DNA from 2 places in the Kocuria sp. CPCC 204721 genome. Region 2 is predicted to be linked to the other one. Evidence: riboswitches for the same ligand, from Rfam matches in the RefSeq annotation. Region 2 holds a riboswitch; the other holds the start of a gene.
What was found. A riboswitch is a leader RNA that binds a small molecule or an ion and turns the genes downstream of it on or off. The one in region 2 is predicted to bind thiamine pyrophosphate.
Positions count from the first base shown of each region.

Region 1: another riboswitch for thiamine pyrophosphate. It lies ahead of thiO (glycine oxidase ThiO); the one in region 2 lies ahead of RF637_RS04290 (3-oxoacyl-ACP reductase).

Region 1 is NZ_JAVKPO010000001.1:153,639-161,432, forward strand. It holds gene moeB (molybdopterin-synthase adenylyltransferase MoeB) at 97-1,287, opposite strand; gene RF637_RS00725 (thiazole synthase) at 1,284-2,225, opposite strand; gene thiS (sulfur carrier protein ThiS) at 2,228-2,494, opposite strand; gene thiO (glycine oxidase ThiO) at 2,491-3,777, opposite strand; TPP riboswitch at 3,767-3,891, opposite strand; gene thiE (thiamine phosphate synthase) at 4,012-4,674, shown strand; gene RF637_RS00745 (thiol-disulfide oxidoreductase DCC family protein) at 4,848-5,264, opposite strand; gene RF637_RS00750 (PhzF family phenazine biosynthesis protein) at 5,261-6,112, opposite strand; gene RF637_RS00755 (putative glycoside hydrolase) at 6,252-7,316, opposite strand; gene pelF (GT4 family glycosyltransferase PelF) at 7,313-7,794, opposite strand, start outside.
Region 2 is NZ_JAVKPO010000003.1:47,290-55,083, reverse strand. It holds gene RF637_RS04305 (exodeoxyribonuclease III) at 1-1, opposite strand, end outside; gene RF637_RS04300 (phosphatidylserine/phosphatidylglycerophosphate/cardiolipin synthase family protein) at 255-1,514, shown strand; partial or broken gene RF637_RS04295 (LLM class flavin-dependent oxidoreductase) at 1,623-2,932, opposite strand; gene RF637_RS04290 (3-oxoacyl-ACP reductase) at 3,003-3,767, opposite strand; TPP riboswitch at 3,813-3,944, opposite strand; gene nadE (ammonia-dependent NAD(+) synthetase) at 4,074-4,901, opposite strand; gene RF637_RS04280 (enoyl-CoA hydratase) at 5,066-5,848, shown strand; gene RF637_RS04275 (molybdopterin-binding protein) at 5,973-6,374, shown strand; gene modA (molybdate ABC transporter substrate-binding protein) at 6,395-7,165, shown strand; gene RF637_RS04265 (ABC transporter permease) at 7,162-7,794, shown strand, end outside.

The DNA.
Region 1 (7,794 bases), on a different contig from region 2:
TCAGTCAGTCCGACGGCTATTCACCACGAACCGCTGGACCTCATGGTGACACACACGCGGAAACCGCTCCTTGAGGAGGAGCTGTGATCGAACGGGTCAGTAGCGCGGCAGCGCCGGGTCCACCCGGTCGATCCACGCGAGCACCCCGCCGTCCAGGTGCTTCACGGTGTCCTCCCGCAGGGCGTAGTCCCTGCGCAGTGCCGCGAGGGCCTGGGCGGAACGGGCACCGGCCTTGCAGTGCAGGATCACGGTGCCCTCCGCCTCATCCGGAAGAGCCGTGACACCCCGGTCCAGGACGTCCTGCAGCGGCACGTGCACGGATCCGGGGATGGCCACGAGTTTGCGCTCCCAGTCCTCGCGCACGTCCACGAGCGTGAAGGACGTCTCCCCGAGGGACCGGGCGGTCAGTAGCTCGGCCAGCTCCGGGGCGGTGACGGTCTCGTGGGGGGCGGGAGCGGCGTCGTCGTCGGAGGGCAGACCGCACGCGAGCGCCACCCGTGAGAGATCCGTGACGGGCGGGCGGTGCGGGTCCGGCAGGACCGTGAGCTCGCGCCACGTCTGGGCCAGGGCGTCGTGGATGAGGACCCTGCCGAGCAGGGGACGGCCGATGCCCGTGATGAGTTTGAGCGCCTCGGTGACCATGACCGAGCCGATCGTGGCCGGGAGCATGCCCAGCACACCGCCCTCGGCGCACGAGGGGACCTGGCCCGGCGCGGGCGCTTCCGGGAACAGGTCGCGGTACACGGGGCCGTGACCGGACCAGAACACGGAGACCTGGCCGTCGAAACGCAGGATGGAGCCCCACACCACGGGGATGCCGGTGAGTTCGGCGGCGTCCGAGACCAGGAAGCGTGTGCCGAAGTTGTCTGTGCCGTCCATGATCAGGTCGTAGCCGGAGAAGATCTCCAGGGCGTTGTCGGTGCTCAGCCGCTCGGGATGGCGGTGCACGGTGACCAGGGGGTTGAGCCGGGCCACGGCATCCGCGGCGGAATCGACCTTGGGCCGGCCGATGTCGGCCATCCCATGGACCACCTGGCGTTGCAGGTTGGACACGGATACGACGTCGTCGTCGACCACGCCGATGGTCCCCACCCCGGCGGCCGCGAGGTACTGCAGCGCGGGAGCGCCGAGCCCGCCCGCGCCGATCACCAGGACGCGTGCGTTCTTGAGCCGACGCTGCCCCTCCTCGCCCAGTTGCGGCAACGTGAGGTGGCGTGAATAGCGTTCGAGTTCCTCGCGACTCAGATCGGAGGCGGGGGCCACGAGAGGTGGTAGTGGGGTGCTCATGAAACCTGCGATTCCAGCTGTGGGGTGGTGGATGAAGGCGCGGGCCAGTCCCCGCGGGGCGCGTCGGCGGTGTCGATGCGCCCGGCCATGGGCGAGGACGCCACGGCGTGCGTGCGCCGCGCGATCCGCCCCGCGCCGCGGGCCAGGTGCCCCGCGAGCACGGCGTGCTTCATGGCGCTGGCCATGGCCACGGGATCCTGCGCGCGGGTCACGGCGGACGCGAGCAGGACGGCGTCGCACCCGAGTTCCATGGCCAGGGCCGCCTCGGACGCCGTGCCGATCCCGGCATCCAGCACCACGGGCACGGACGCGCGGGACGCGATGAGTTCGATGTTGTGCGGGTTGAGGATCCCCAGACCCGTGCCGATGGGAGCACCGAGGGGCATCACGGCCACGGCCCCGGCGTCCTCGAGCCGCAGCGCGAGCACGGGGTCGTCGGACGTGTACGCGAAGACCTTGAAACCGCGCCGAGCGAGTTTCTCGGTCGCGTCCAGCAGCTCCACACCGTCCGGGAGCAGGGTGTCCTCGTCCGCGATGATTTCGAGCTTGACCCAGTCCGTCTCCAGCGCCTCGCGCCCCAGTTCAGCGGTCAGCAGGGCGTCCCGCGCGGTGTAGCACCCCGCGGTGTTGGGCAGCACCCGGATGTCGTTGCGGCGCAGCAGCCCGTACAAGCTGTCCTGCGGTGTCCCGGTCGACGACGCCGCTGCGCCACCTCCCGCGCGACCGCTCGCCCGGTTCGCCGTGCCGGATGCTTGCGCGCCCGCTGGCGAGGCGGGGCCGGGCGCGAAGCGGCGCAGGGCCACCGTGGTCAGTTCCGTCCCGGAGGCCAGCAGGGCCCGTTCGAGCATCGCGAAATCGGTGAGGCCCCCGGTGCCCATGATCAGCCGGGACGAGAGCTCCACCCCGGCCACGGTCAGGGGGGTTCCGTGCGTGGTCATGTTCAGCCTCCCTGCACCGCGGTGACGATCTCCACGGATTGACCCGCTTCCACGGGGGTCGTGGCCCACAGGGAGCGGGGGATTACGGCGTCGTCCACCGCCACGGCGATCCCCAGGGGATGGCCGTCCGCGGCGGCGCCCTCGGGTGTGATCTCGCGGCCTGTGAGGTCGACGACGGCGCTCGCGACCGTCAACCCCGGGGTCACCGCCACGGGGGAGCCGTTCACGACGGCCGTGGAGGAATTGTCTGTAGTCTCGGGCGCGATCATTCGAGTCCTCCATGCATCTGGGGATAGCTCTCGGGTGTGGTGAACGGGGCCTCGGGGGCGGGGTTCGAGTGCCGGGCCGGGTCGGTGTCGGCGAGGAACGCGGCGTCGGACCCGTGGTCCGCGAGCGGGTCCAGGACGCCGGTCACGAGCTCCGCCGCGAGCCGGGACGCCACGGGGGTCAGCAGGATGCCGTGACGGAAGTGACCCGTGCTGATCACGAGCCCGGCCACCGAGGTCTTCCCCACGTACGGCAGGTCGTCGGAGGTTCCCGGGCGGGCGCGGGCCATCATCTCCAGGACGTCGCAGTCGTCGATCGCGGGGACCACGGTGCGCGCGTCCCGCAGCAGTTGGTGCACGCCACCGGCCAGCACGGATTCGCGCCCGTCCTCGCGGCTCGTGGCGCCCAGCACCAGGGTCCGGTCCTCGCGGGGGACCATGTACACGGGCCGACCCAGGACCTGGGCGCGCACCGTGCGCGTGAGCAAATGCGATTCCCCGGGGGCCAGGGCGGTCTCGGGGACCCGCAACCGCAGGATGTCCCCGAACACCGGGCGCAATCGGAGGTCGAGTCCCTCGGGCAGCCCGCCCATGGTGTTGGCGGTCAGCCCGGTGGCCACGACCACGGCGTCCGCGGGGATCACCTCACCGGAGTCCACCTGCACGCCCGTGGCCTGCCGGGGTTCCCTGCGGGACGTCAGCACGGTGTCCACGCGGGAGGTCAGCCACTGCGCCGGTCCGGCGTCGGGGACGTCCCCGATGGTGGTCAGGTGCGGGCAGTTCAGGGTCTCCACCAGGGCGGCCGCGAGCATCCGGGGGTCCACCTGGCGGTCGGAGACGATCCGTACCGCACCGCTCAACCGCGGCGCAAGAGCCGGTTCCAGGTGCCGAGCCTCCCGCGTGGAGATCTCCTGCACGTCCATCCCGGAGGCGATCTGGTGTGAGGCGAGGTCGGAGAGGGATTGGGCGTCCGCGGCATCGGCGGCCACCACGAGCGTCTCCTCGGTGCGGTAGCCCGTGGGCAGGCCCGTGGCCGCGGTGACGCGCTCCACGAAGTCCGGGTACTCCGCGGCGGAGGCCCGCATGAGGGGGTAGAGGCGTTCCTGGCCGTACTGGGTCTCGGCGATCGGTGCGAGCATGCCCGCGGCCGCGCGGGTGGCGCCCCACGCCGGGCGGGGATCGACGACGGTCACGGCGGCCCCGCGGCGTCGTAGTTCGAAGGCCGTGGCCAGGCCCACGAGACCAGCTCCGGCCACGACCACGTGGTCACCGAGGTGCTCGGGCATTGTTCCTCCCTCCGGCGGCATGATCCGCATCAGGTGATCCGGTCGGCGGCTCACGCCCTCTCAGCCCGCTGCGGTGGTTGTTGCCAACGTGTGCGGACTCCCGTGGAGTTCGTCGAACGGCGACGAACGGCCCTGCCAGTCTAATCACCCCTAGCTGTGGAACGCAGGGGGACTTCGCGGCGGGCTGATCGGGCGAGGTGTCCGCGGGCGCGCGGTTCGTGCCACGATGGCCGCATGGGACACACGAGCCAGACGGGTACCGGGCGCCGCGCCGCCCTCGAGAACGCGCGACTGTACGTGTGCGTCACGGCGCGCCGCGAGCGCGGTGACCTGCGCGAATTTCTGCACGCCGCGTACGAGGGCGGGGTGGACATCATCCAGTTGCGGGACAAATCCCTCGAGGCTGCCGCGGAGATCGAGGCCATCGAGGTGCTCGCCGACGTCGCCCGTGAGCACGGCGCACTCTTCGCCGTCAACGACCGCGCGGACGTCGCGCTGCTCACCGGCGCGGACGTGTTCCACGTGGGCCAGGGCGATCTCACCACCGCGCAGGCTCGGCGGGTCCTGGGGGACGACGCGGTGATCGGGCGGTCCTGTCACTCCCCGGCCCAGGTGGACGCCGCCGTGGCCGACGCCGGGCTCGACTACTTCTGCACCGGGCCCGTGTGGGAGACCCCCACGAAGCCGGGTCGCGCGGCCGTGGGGCTCGAGCTGCCGCGCTACGCCGCTCAGCACGCGGGGGACAAGCCCTTCTTCGCGATCGGCGGGGTCGACACCGCGCGGTTGCCGTCCGTGCTCGACACGGGTGCCTCGCGCATCGTGGTCGTGCGGGCCGTGACCGATGCGCAGGACGTCACCGCGGCGGCGCGGGCGCTGCGGGACACGCTGCCCGGGTGAGACCCGATCTTTGAACGCGGTGTAGCGGCGGCGCCGCGGTGGGATGGCACCGCTCGGGTGGCGACGTGTTCGGTGGGGTGGTGCGCGTCGGGGCGGAGTCATGGAGTCATGGCGCCGCAGTGTCTTGGCGTCGCGCGGGTGGCACGGCTCGCTCGGTACGCGGAGCGGAACCGTTACGGGGTCCCGCACCGCCCGGGGTGCTGCTGGCACCACGGGGTGACACCGGGGAACTTTCCCCGGTGATCGGCCACCCACCGGTACACGCGGTCCTGGACCCACCGCACGGGCGGTAACCGGTAGAACGGCTCGAACACCCGGATGCCCAGGGCGGTGTCCAGGGTCACGGCCACCGCGTGCGCCCCCGAGGATCGCTCACCGGAACGGGATAGGACGGCCCACACCGACGCGCTGCCCTCCGCATTCGTCAGTCCGAACCGCTCCAGTACGCCGGGGATCTGGTAGGCGTGCAGGGCGATCCGGTCATGGCGGTCCAGTGTCCGGGCCCATCCCACGCAGCGCGTGCAGAACCCGCAGTTGCCGTCGAAGACCAGGTGCAGGGACGCGCCCTGCTCGGTGCCCGGGGGGTTCACAGCAGCACCGTCCCGTCGATGCACGCGGTGCAGTGTCCGCCCACGAACACGTGGTCCCCGTCCGACGTCACGGTCACGAGGCCGCTGCGTCCCATGAGGGTGCCCTGTCGGGCGATGTAGTTCGCGGGCGCCCGGTCCGTACGGATGAGCCACTGGGCCAGGCTCGCGTTGAGGCTTCCCGTGACGGGGTCCTCGTACCCGCCGGTCCCACCCACGAAGGCGCGGACCTCGAACTGGTGCGGGCTGCTCTGCGGGTGGGGACCCACCACGCCGATCTTGGCGCCGTGGAGAGCGGGAAGGTCGGGCTCGATCGCCAGGACGTCCTCGGCGCCAGCCAGAAGCAGCGCGGCCCAGCCGGGGCCGTTGTCGACCCACTGATGGGCAACGACCTGCTCGTCCCGCAGGCCCAGGGCCGCGGTTACGCCCCCGAGCAATTCCGGGCCCAGGTCTCCCGTGCGGTCGGTGGGTGGGGCCTCGAAGGTCAGTGCGCCGTCGTCGGACGGGCGGATCCGCACGAGGCCCGCGGCGCATTCCTGGACGATGACGTCCTTGGCACGCGCGGTGTTGCCCGCGGTGAGCCATGCGTGGGCCGAGCCCAGGGTGGGGTGACCGGCGAACGGCAGCTCACGGTCCGGGGTCCAGATGCGCAGCCGGTAGTCGGCGTCCGGGTCCGTGGGTGGGAGCACGAACGTGGTCTCGGACAGGTTGGTCCAGCGCGCGAAGCGGGCCATGGCGTCGTCGGTGAGATCGGTGCCATCCAGGATGACCGCCACCGGGTTGCCCAGATAGGGCTCCCGGGAGAAGACGTCGACCTGGGTGAACGGGCGCGGACGAGGTATTGGGCTCATGGGGTGATTCCATCACGATGCGCCGACGGGGTGTCATCTCGCGCCCGGGTCTCACACGGCGCGGCCAGAGACAACATGTCCGGCGCACACGCGTGCCGGACGGGCGTCCGGCACGCGATGCCCCGCACCCCCGGTGGGCTCACCCCCGCCGCAGCACCACCCCGCGGCGGGGCTGCAGCACCAGGTGGGACCCCGCCGCCCGACCCCGGACGTCGACCATGCCGCGCGGCACCCGGACGCGGCGGCGTCGTCGGCGGTCGGCGTTGAAGTTCACCGCGGCCCAGCCGTGCGTGAACTCGCGCCACCACGTGTGACCGCGGCGCACGGGGTCCTGCACCGGCGCGCCGAGATCCCAATCGAGCTGCGCGGTGTGCTGGGTGCGGCTGTAGTCGTCGTGCGCCGTGGCCGCGTACGCGCCGCGGCCCGCCCCGAAGATCCAGAACGCGGCCAGACCGTACTCGACATTGGGGTGGTCGTCGTCGCCGTCCGTGGGCACCCGCAGGATGCTGAGGCCCGGCCCGTCCGCCTGGGGCAGCTGCGCCTCGGTGGTCTGCGGGTCGAACAGGTCCACCGGGCTGAAACCCAGCCATACCTCCTCGAATCCGCCGCCGTAGGCCGCGTGGCTCGCCCAGCGGCCGGGCTCGCGCCGCGATTCCGCGATGTTCGGGACCAGGATCTTACCGACCTTGTTCAGGGCCGTGCCCGCGGCATGCACCAATTCGCCCGCACCGTCGCGGAAATCCGCCATCGTCCGGGCATGACGGATGGGCAGGTCCAGGCCGTAGTAGTCGTCGAACACGTCGTTGTCCGCCATCACGCCGTCGAACGGCGAATCCCGCAGCTCGGCGACGACGTTGCGCACCCAGCGCTCGCGGTACTCGGGCGACCACACGGTCATCTGCCAGTGTCCGCCGTAGCGGGCCCACTCGATGCGTTCACCGTCCAGGCGCCGCGCGAACCACCGGTCCGGGGCCTCGGCGTACGAGACCCCGGAACTGTGGATCGGGCCCGGTTCGTAACTGCGGGTCGAGGACAGGCACTTGTAGCACAGCACCGTCATGTCCGGGCGGCGCCGCTTGAGGTCCGCGGCCGCCGCCGTCTCCCACGGCTGCAGGATCGCCGCCCGGTAGTGCTGCGCGGCGAAGTCGAGCTGCTCGGGGCTGATCGGGCCCCCGTACCGGATCCAGGCGCCGACGCCGCTCACTCGCCCGCGCCCGCCAACGGCGCCTCGAGCGCCGGTTGACGCTGGTCCGAGTACTCGAAGTTGCGCTTCTCACCCATGTTGCCGAGCATCCGGTAGATCTTGTTGTAGGAGGACATGACCTCGTGGAGTTGGAAGAAGTCCTCCACGCGGCCGCGGGCGTTGGTGCTGTAGGAGCGGTAACGATCCACGTTCCCGATCACGGCCTGGACCTTGTCCGCCATGGCCACGATGTCACCGGGTGCGAGCAGTTCACCGCACGGTCCCCACGTGCGGCCGTCGGGGGTCACCAGGTCGTCGCCCACGAGCTGGCTCATGCCACCCACGTCCGAACCCACTGTGGGGATGCCCGCGGCCATGGCCTCGAGCACCACGATCGGCTGGCCCTCGTTGTAGCTCGGGAGCACCAGCAGGTCGAACTGGTCGAGCATGTCCCGCACGTTCACGGTCCCGTGGATGGTCACGAGGTCGTGGAGGCCCA
Region 2 (7,794 bases):
TGGGGTCCACCGTAGCGAGCCGCGGCCCACGCTGGGAAACCGCGGGCGGACGACGGACCGGGTTCTGTGTGGCGGCGTTGCCCACGAGGTCGTCCTTTCACGAGGGCTTATGGGACGGGGTGGATTGCCATTCGGCGGATTCCCGCCGCGTAACACCTCAGTGCCCTTGGTCGCGGGACGGGCGGTGTGAATTCCCAGGGCCGGTCCGGTCATGATCCGGGACGCGCCATGTGACGCCGCAGTAGTGTGAGGTCATGGACGCAAGGCGGGCGCTAGCCGAGATCAGAGAACGCCGTATCCTCCTGAAAGCGGCCGGTGCGGGTGCTGGTGCCCTGCTGGGGGCGCAGGCCGTGGTGATCGCCTCGCTCGCCGGGCTCGACTGGTGGAAGCATCACGGGCGTCAGCAGCGTGACGCCCCGCACCCCGGGACGTTCAACGCGCACGTGCAGGACTCGGACATCACCATCTACACGTCGGGTGAGTCGGTGTACGAGGACATGCTCGAGGCCATCGACAACGCCCAGCACTCCATCCACATGGAGACGTTCATCTGGAAGAACGACGAGACGGGTCAGCGCTTCCTGGACGCGTTCAACCGGGCAGCGGATCGGGGCGTGGAGGTGTTCATCATCTACGACGGGTTCGCGAACCTCGTGATCCCGTCCTCCTTCTACGACTTCTCGGACCGGGTTCATGTGTACCGGATGCCGGTGGTGCGCCGCCCGTTCTGGAAGGGGCCCCTGCGGTTCTCGGGCTTCAACCATTCCAAGATCCTGGTGGTGGACGACAACATCGGTTTCGTGGGGGGCTACAACTTCGGTTCTCTCTATTCCCGGCAGTGGCGGGACACGCATATCCGGGAGATCGGGCCTGCGGTATGGGGGTTACGCAGCTCCATCGCGAGCGTGTGGAACGAGGACCGGGACCCGGAACACGCCATCGACTGGGTGGCGCCCAAGAATTGGGACCCGGAGGTGCGGGTCTCCGCGAACCTGCCCATCCAGCTCGTGTACCCCATCCGCGAGATGTACATGAACGCGATCAACAGGGCGCAGCACCACATCTGGGTGAACACGCCCTACTTCATCCCCGACCAGCAGATCCTGGACTGTCTCCTGGACGCGGCCGCTCGCGGGGTGGATGTGCGGATCATGGTCCCCAAGGACTCCAACCACATCCTGGCGGACTGGGTGTCCCGCGGGTTCTACGGCCAGTTGTTGGAGGGTGGGGTCACCATCTTGCTGTATGCCGCCTGCATGATCCACGCCAAGACCGCCACGATCGACGGCGAGTGGTCCACCGTGGGCACCGCCAACATCGACCGGCTCTCCCTCTCGTTCAACTACGAGACCAACGTGGAGATCGTGGACCCGGATTTCGCGGCCGAGATGGAGAAGGTCTTCCTCGCCGACAGCGAGCACTGTGAGGAGCTGTCCTCGCCCCAATGGCGCGATCGTCACCCCATGGCCCGGGTCGCCGAGACGATCCTGGTACCGCTGCGCCCGTTCCTCTGACCGGACCTTTCCGATCGGCGACGACGCCGCTGACGCCACCGACGATGCCGCCCCGCCCACCGTGCGGGGCGGCGTCGTCGTCCTGTGGCGGGGTTGCGCCGCGGGGTCTCAACCCCGCGTGAGGTGACCCCTCAGCGTGGTGGCGGTGTACGCGGTGCGGAACAGGCCGCGGCGCTGGAGTTCGGGGACCACGAGGTCCACGAAGTCGTCCAGGGAGTCCGGCTGGACGGGCGGCATGAGGTTGAAGCCGTCCGCGCCGGCGTTGTCGAACCATTCCTGCATTCGATCCGCGATGGACTCCGGGGTGCCCACCATCGTGCAGTGACCCCCGCCGGCGGCGAGGCGGCCGAGCAACTGGCGGACCGTGGGGCGCTCGGCCTCGATGATCCGCAGGATGGTGCCGTAGCGGCCCTGCGGACCGGTGAACTCCTCCAGGGGCGGCAGCGTGGGCACGGGCGCATCTAGGTCCCACTGCGCGCAGTCCTGCTCCACGAACGTGGAGAGCTGTGCGAGCGACTGCTCCACAGGGAGTAAACGGTCCACGCTGGCCTGCTTCTCGAGGGCCTCTTCGTGCGTGCGGCCCACGTACGTGACCAGACCGGGCATCACGATCACGGAACCGGGATCACGCCCGGCGCGGGCCACTTCGGCCTTCACCGCCGCGTAGTACTCCTGCGCGGCGGGCAGGTCGTAGGCCACGGCGTAGATCCCCTCTGCAAAGTCGGCCGCGAGTGCCTTGCCGGGCCCGGAGGCACCCGCTTGGAAGAGGACCGGTTCCCCCTGGGGGGGGAGGGCGGAAGCGTGAGGGGTCCATCCACCAGGAAGTGGCGGCCCTCGTGGTCCAGGCGGTGCAGCTTGGAGGGGTCCGCCCACTGGCCCTCGGGGTCCGCGGTGACGGCGTCCTCGTCCCAGCTGGCCCACAGGGCGCGGGCCACCTCCACGAACTCGCGGGCGCGCTCGTAGCGCTCATCCTTGGTCGGCATGGCCCGGTAGCCGTGGTTGCGGGCCTCGGAGTCCCACATGGAGGTCACCACGTTCCACCCCGCTCGCCCGCCCGAGATGTGGTCCAAGGACGCGAGCATCCTGGCCGCGTGGAACGGGGTGAAGAACGTGGTGGACACCGTGCACACCAGGCCGACGCGCTCGGTGGCCCGCGCCATCGCGGACAGCGCTGTCAGGGGTTCCAGGCTCCAGCGGGGCCCGCCGGAGACATCACCCACGCTGTGCCCGTCCGCGAAGAACACCGCGTCGAACAGACCGCGTTCGGCAGTCCGCGCGAGCTCCTCGTAGTAGGCGATGTCCGTGAGGCGGTGCACCGGGGAGCCCGGCGCGCGCCACGCGGCCTGGTGGTGGCCGGCCCCGTAGAGGAAGGCGTTGAGGCGCAGCGTCCGGGCGGGTGTCCCGGGCGGCTGGTTCACCTGGGTGGGACGAGTGGACGCCGCAGGGGCGGCGGACGGGGTCCGCGCGGTGTCGTGCGGGGCGGCCATGTCAGTCCATCACCAGTCCACCGTCGACCACGAGGTTCTGCCCGGTGACGCCGCGGGACCAGTCGGAGGCGAAGAAGAGGGCGGTGTCCGCGAACTCCTCCGGGGTGGTGACCCGACCCAAGGGCGTACCGGCGGCAATGGCGTCGAAGACTTCGGCCGGGGTAGCGGCACTCGCGTCCGTGGTGCGTAGCAGGCCACCGGAGATCATGTTCACGGTGATGCCCAGGGCCCCCAGGTCCTTGGCCGCCGTGCGGGTGAGGGAGAGCAGGGCGGCCTTGGCTGCGGTGTAGTCGTGGTAGGGGACCACGGGGTTCTGGAAGAGATTGGTGCCGATGTTGATGATGCGCCCGTGTCCAAACCGGCGCATCCCCGGGACGACCGCCTGGATCACGTTGAGTCCGCCCACGACCGCGCCGGTGAACTGCTGGGAAAGATCCTCGGCGGCGAGGTTTTCGAGCGAGGGGCGGGCGTCCCCGTTGAAGCTGAAGTCCACCAGCGCGTTGTTCACGGCCACCGTGATGGGCGCACCGAAATGGTCCTGGGCGAGTGCCACCATCTCCTGCACCTGCCCGGCATCGGTCACGTCCGCCCGAACGGCAATGACCTTGTCCTCACCGAGTTCGCGCACCAGTGAGCGGGCGCGGTCCTCGCTCGCGTGGTAGTTCACGACCACCCGGGCGCCTTCGCGGGCGAAGGCTCGGCTGAGGTGTTCACCCAGACCCCGGGCTCCCCCGGTGATCAGGACGATGGTGGTGTCGATCCGCATGCTCACTCCTGTGGCTCACGGCGAAGAACGCGGTGCGCCACCCGTGCGGTGCCACCGTGACATCCCTTCGCCAGTACTAACTGGACAGGTTCGACGGGTGTCATCTCAGCCATTGCCTCCAGGGCTCCCCGGCCCGGTGGGTCGTGGGAACGTGCAGCGGCACCCCGTGTCACTGGGCCCAGTCTAAGCACAGGGGTCCGGACCGGGGTCGCGCACGGCGCAGGCCGTCGGCGGGCATGGCCAATGCGGTTGTCCAGCGCAGTCAGGCCAGGGTCGTCCCCTTGGGTATCGCGCGGGCGGGGAGGATCAGCCCTCCCGCCACCACTCGTCCGCCGGGGTCACCGGGACCGTGCGCTTGTGGCGGGTGCGCAGGAACGTGCTTTCGATCTTGCGGGCCACCTCCTCGGGGACGTCCTTGCCCTCGAGGAAGTCATCGATGTCGTCGTAGCGCAGGCCCAGCTCGTCCTCGTCCGTGCGCCCGGGGTTCTCGTCCAGGAGGTCCGCGGTGGGGACCTTGCCCACGAGTTGCTCGGGGGCCCCCAGGTACGCGAGCACCTGGCGGTTCTGCCGTTTGTTCAGCCCGCTCAGGGGCAGGACGTCCGCGCCGCCGTCGCCGAACTTGGTGAAGAACCCGGTGACCGATTCCGCCGCGTGATCCGTGCCGATCACCAGCAGGTTGTGGTCCCCGCCCACCGCGTACTGCGCCGTCATACGCACGCGGGCCTTGGTGTTACCGCGGGTGAAATCGGTGAGCTGCTCACCGGTCGCGGCACCGTAGGCGGACTCGAAACCGCGGACGGCCGGCGCGACGTCGTACGTGATGACCCGGTCCGGTTGAATGAATTCGAGCGCCGCCTGGGCGTCGGCCTCGTCGTGCTGGATCCCGTGAGGCAGTCGCATGGCCACGAACTCGGCCTTAATCTCGTCCTCGCGCAGTTTCTCGACCGCGAGCTGGGCCAGGCGCCCGGCCAGGGTGGAGTCCAAGCCGCCGCTGATCCCCAGGACGAACCCCGCGGTGTGCGTGGCCTTGAGGTAGTCGCTCAGGAAGTCGACGCGGCGTTGGGCCTCCCGCTCCGGATCGATCTGCGGAGAGACGCCGAGCTCGGCAATGATCTGTGCTTGCAATTCACGCATGCGTCCATGCTAGTGGCCGGTTCCCGCGGGGACAGGGGCCTACCGCCGGCCCGTCCCGTGGCCCGGAGGACGGAGGCCGGCGCTGGGCCCCGGTGCTGGGCCCCGGTGCTGGACCCCCACGCTCGGACCCGCCCCCCCTGGGGGACCTATGAGATGCTGATCACATGAACGAGAACTCCTACGAGACCATTGAAGTCCGCCGCGAGGGACGCGTGGGTGTCATCACCCTGAATCGTCCCAAGGCGCTGAACGCGCTGAACGAACAGACCATGCGGGACGTGGTGGCCGCCGCGACCGAGCTGGACCGTGACTCGGGGATCGGCGCGCTGATCCTCGCAGGTTCGGAGAAGGCCTTCGCGGCCGGTGCTGACATCAAGGAGATGTCCGGCAAGTCCGCGTCCGATATGTACCACGAGGACTTCTTCGCGGGGTGGGATGCTTTCGCCCGGCTGCGCACCCCCAAGATCGCCGCGGTGGCCGGTTACGCGCTCGGCGGTGGGTGCGAGCTCGCGATGATGTGCGATCTGATCCTCGCCGCGGACACTGCAGTGTTCGGTCAGCCCGAGATCGCCCTGGGTGTGATCCCCGGGATGGGCGGCACCCAGCGCCTCACCCGCGCCGTGGGCAAGGCCAAGGCCATGGACATGATCCTCACCGGACGGCAGATGCGCGCCGAGGAAGCCGAGCGTTCCGGTTTGGTCTCCCGCGTGGTCGCAGCGGACGAGCTCATGGACACCGCCCTGGAGGTCGCCGGAAAGATTGCGGAGATGTCCAAGCCCGCGGCCCAGCACGCGGTCGAGACCGTCAATGCCGCGTACGAGTCCGGGTTGTGGGCCGGCGTCCAGCACGAGCGGCGGGTCTTCCACGGGCTGTTCTCCACCGCGGACCAGAAGGAGGGCATGTCGGCGTTCGCGGAGAAGCGTAAGGCGCGGTTCTCCCACGAATGAGCCCTGTAGGGGACGACGACGCCGCGCGGCCCGGTCCGCGCGGCGTCGTCGCGTGTCAGGTCAACACCACGCAAGTGCGGTTCAAACAGGGCCGTGGTTCCGCAGATGCGGATAAACTGCTCCCATGACCCACCTCCGTATCTCCCAGGCCGCGACCTTCGTGGGCGTCAGCGACGACACCGTCCGGCGGTGGATCGAGCAGGGCACGCTCACCGGGCACAAGGATTCCGCAGGGTACGCCGTGGTGGACGGCGCCGAACTCGCGGCATACGCGCGCGATAACGCCGTGAGCCCTCAGGATCCCGCCGGGGTGAACAGTTCGGCGCGCAACCGCCTCGTGGGACTCGTAACCGCCGTGACCTCCGATCCCGTGATGTCCCAGGTGGAGCTGCAGTGCGGCCCGCACCGGATCGTCTCGCTCATGAGCACGGAAGCGGTGCGTGACCTGGGGCTGGAACCGGGGTCCGTGGCCACGGCCGTGGTGAAGTCCACCGCGGTCATCGTCGAGACCGAGGGGCGCAAGTGATGGGGCGCGCGGCGACACGCATGCGCGCCCTGGCTTGCGCGGTGAGCGCGGTGGCGCTCTCCGGATGCGCGGGAGCGTCGGACGGGGGAGGGGACGCGGCGTCGTCGTCCGATCAGGAGACGACCCTGCGGGTGTCCGCGGCGGCCTCGCTGACCCATTCCTTCGACGAGCTCGCGCGCACGTTCGAGGCGGCGCACCCGGGGGTGAAGGTCAGCATGAACTACGGAGGCTCGTCCGGGCTCGTGCAACAGCTGACCGAGGGCGCCCCCGCGGACGTCTTCGCCTCCGCCGATCAGAAGAACATGAAGAAGCTCACGGACGCGGGCCTGGCCGCGGGGGAGCCGAGCGTGTTCGCGACCAATGTGCTCACCCTCGCGGTACCCAAGGACAACCCCGCGGACATCACCTCCTTCCGGGACGTGGTGGACCGGGACGTCAAGCTGGTCACGTGCGCCCCGGAGGTACCGTGCGGTGCAGCCACGCAGGAGATCGAGAAGGCCAACGGTGTCGCGCTCCACCCCGTGAGCCAGGAGAACGCGGTCACGGACGTGCTCGGCAAGGTGACCTCCGGGCAGGCGGACGCGGGGATCGTGTACGTCACGGATGCCAAGTCCGCGAAGGACAGGGTCACGACCGTCGAGATCCCGCGCACGGATCAGGCGGTCAACAACTACCCCGTGGTCGCCCTCAAGGATTCCGCGGAGCCGGAGCTCGCCCGGCAGTTCGTGGACCTCGTCCAGGGTGACGAGGGCCGGAAGGTCCTGGAGGACGCGGGCTTCGGCGCACCGTGACGCGCGGGTTCGTCACGACCCCCCGGTGGGTCCTGGTCCCGGCGGTGGTGGGGGCGTTGGTCATCCTGTTGCCCTTGCTCGGCATGGTGCTGCGCATCGATTGGGCGCACCTGGGGGAGTTGCTCACGAGCGAGTCCTCGCTCGCCGCGCTGTGGTTGAGCCTTCGCACCGCGGTCGCGTCCACGGCGCTGTGCCTGGTGCTGGGGTGCCCGCTCGCCCTGGTCCTGGCCCGTTCCACCGTGCGCGGCCTCACGCTCCTGCGCTCGCTGGTGCTGCTGCCGCTCGTGCTGCCACCCGTGGTGGGCGGTATCGCGCTGCTGTACACCTTCGGACGCATGGGTTTCCTGGGCAGCACCCTGTCCTCGGCGGGCGTGGACATCGCGTTCACCACCGCGGCCGTCGTGCTCGCCCAGACGTTCGTGGCCCTGCCGTTCCTGGTGGTCTCCCTGGAGGGCACGCTGCGCACCGCGGGCGTTCGCTACGAACGGGTCGCGGCGGGCCTTGGTGCATCCCCCACGCGCACCCTGTTCCGGGTCACGCTGCCCCTGGTGCTGCCTGCAATGCTCTCCGGGGCCGCGCTATCCTTCGCGCGCTGCCTCGGCGAGTTCGGCGCCACCCTCACGTTCGCG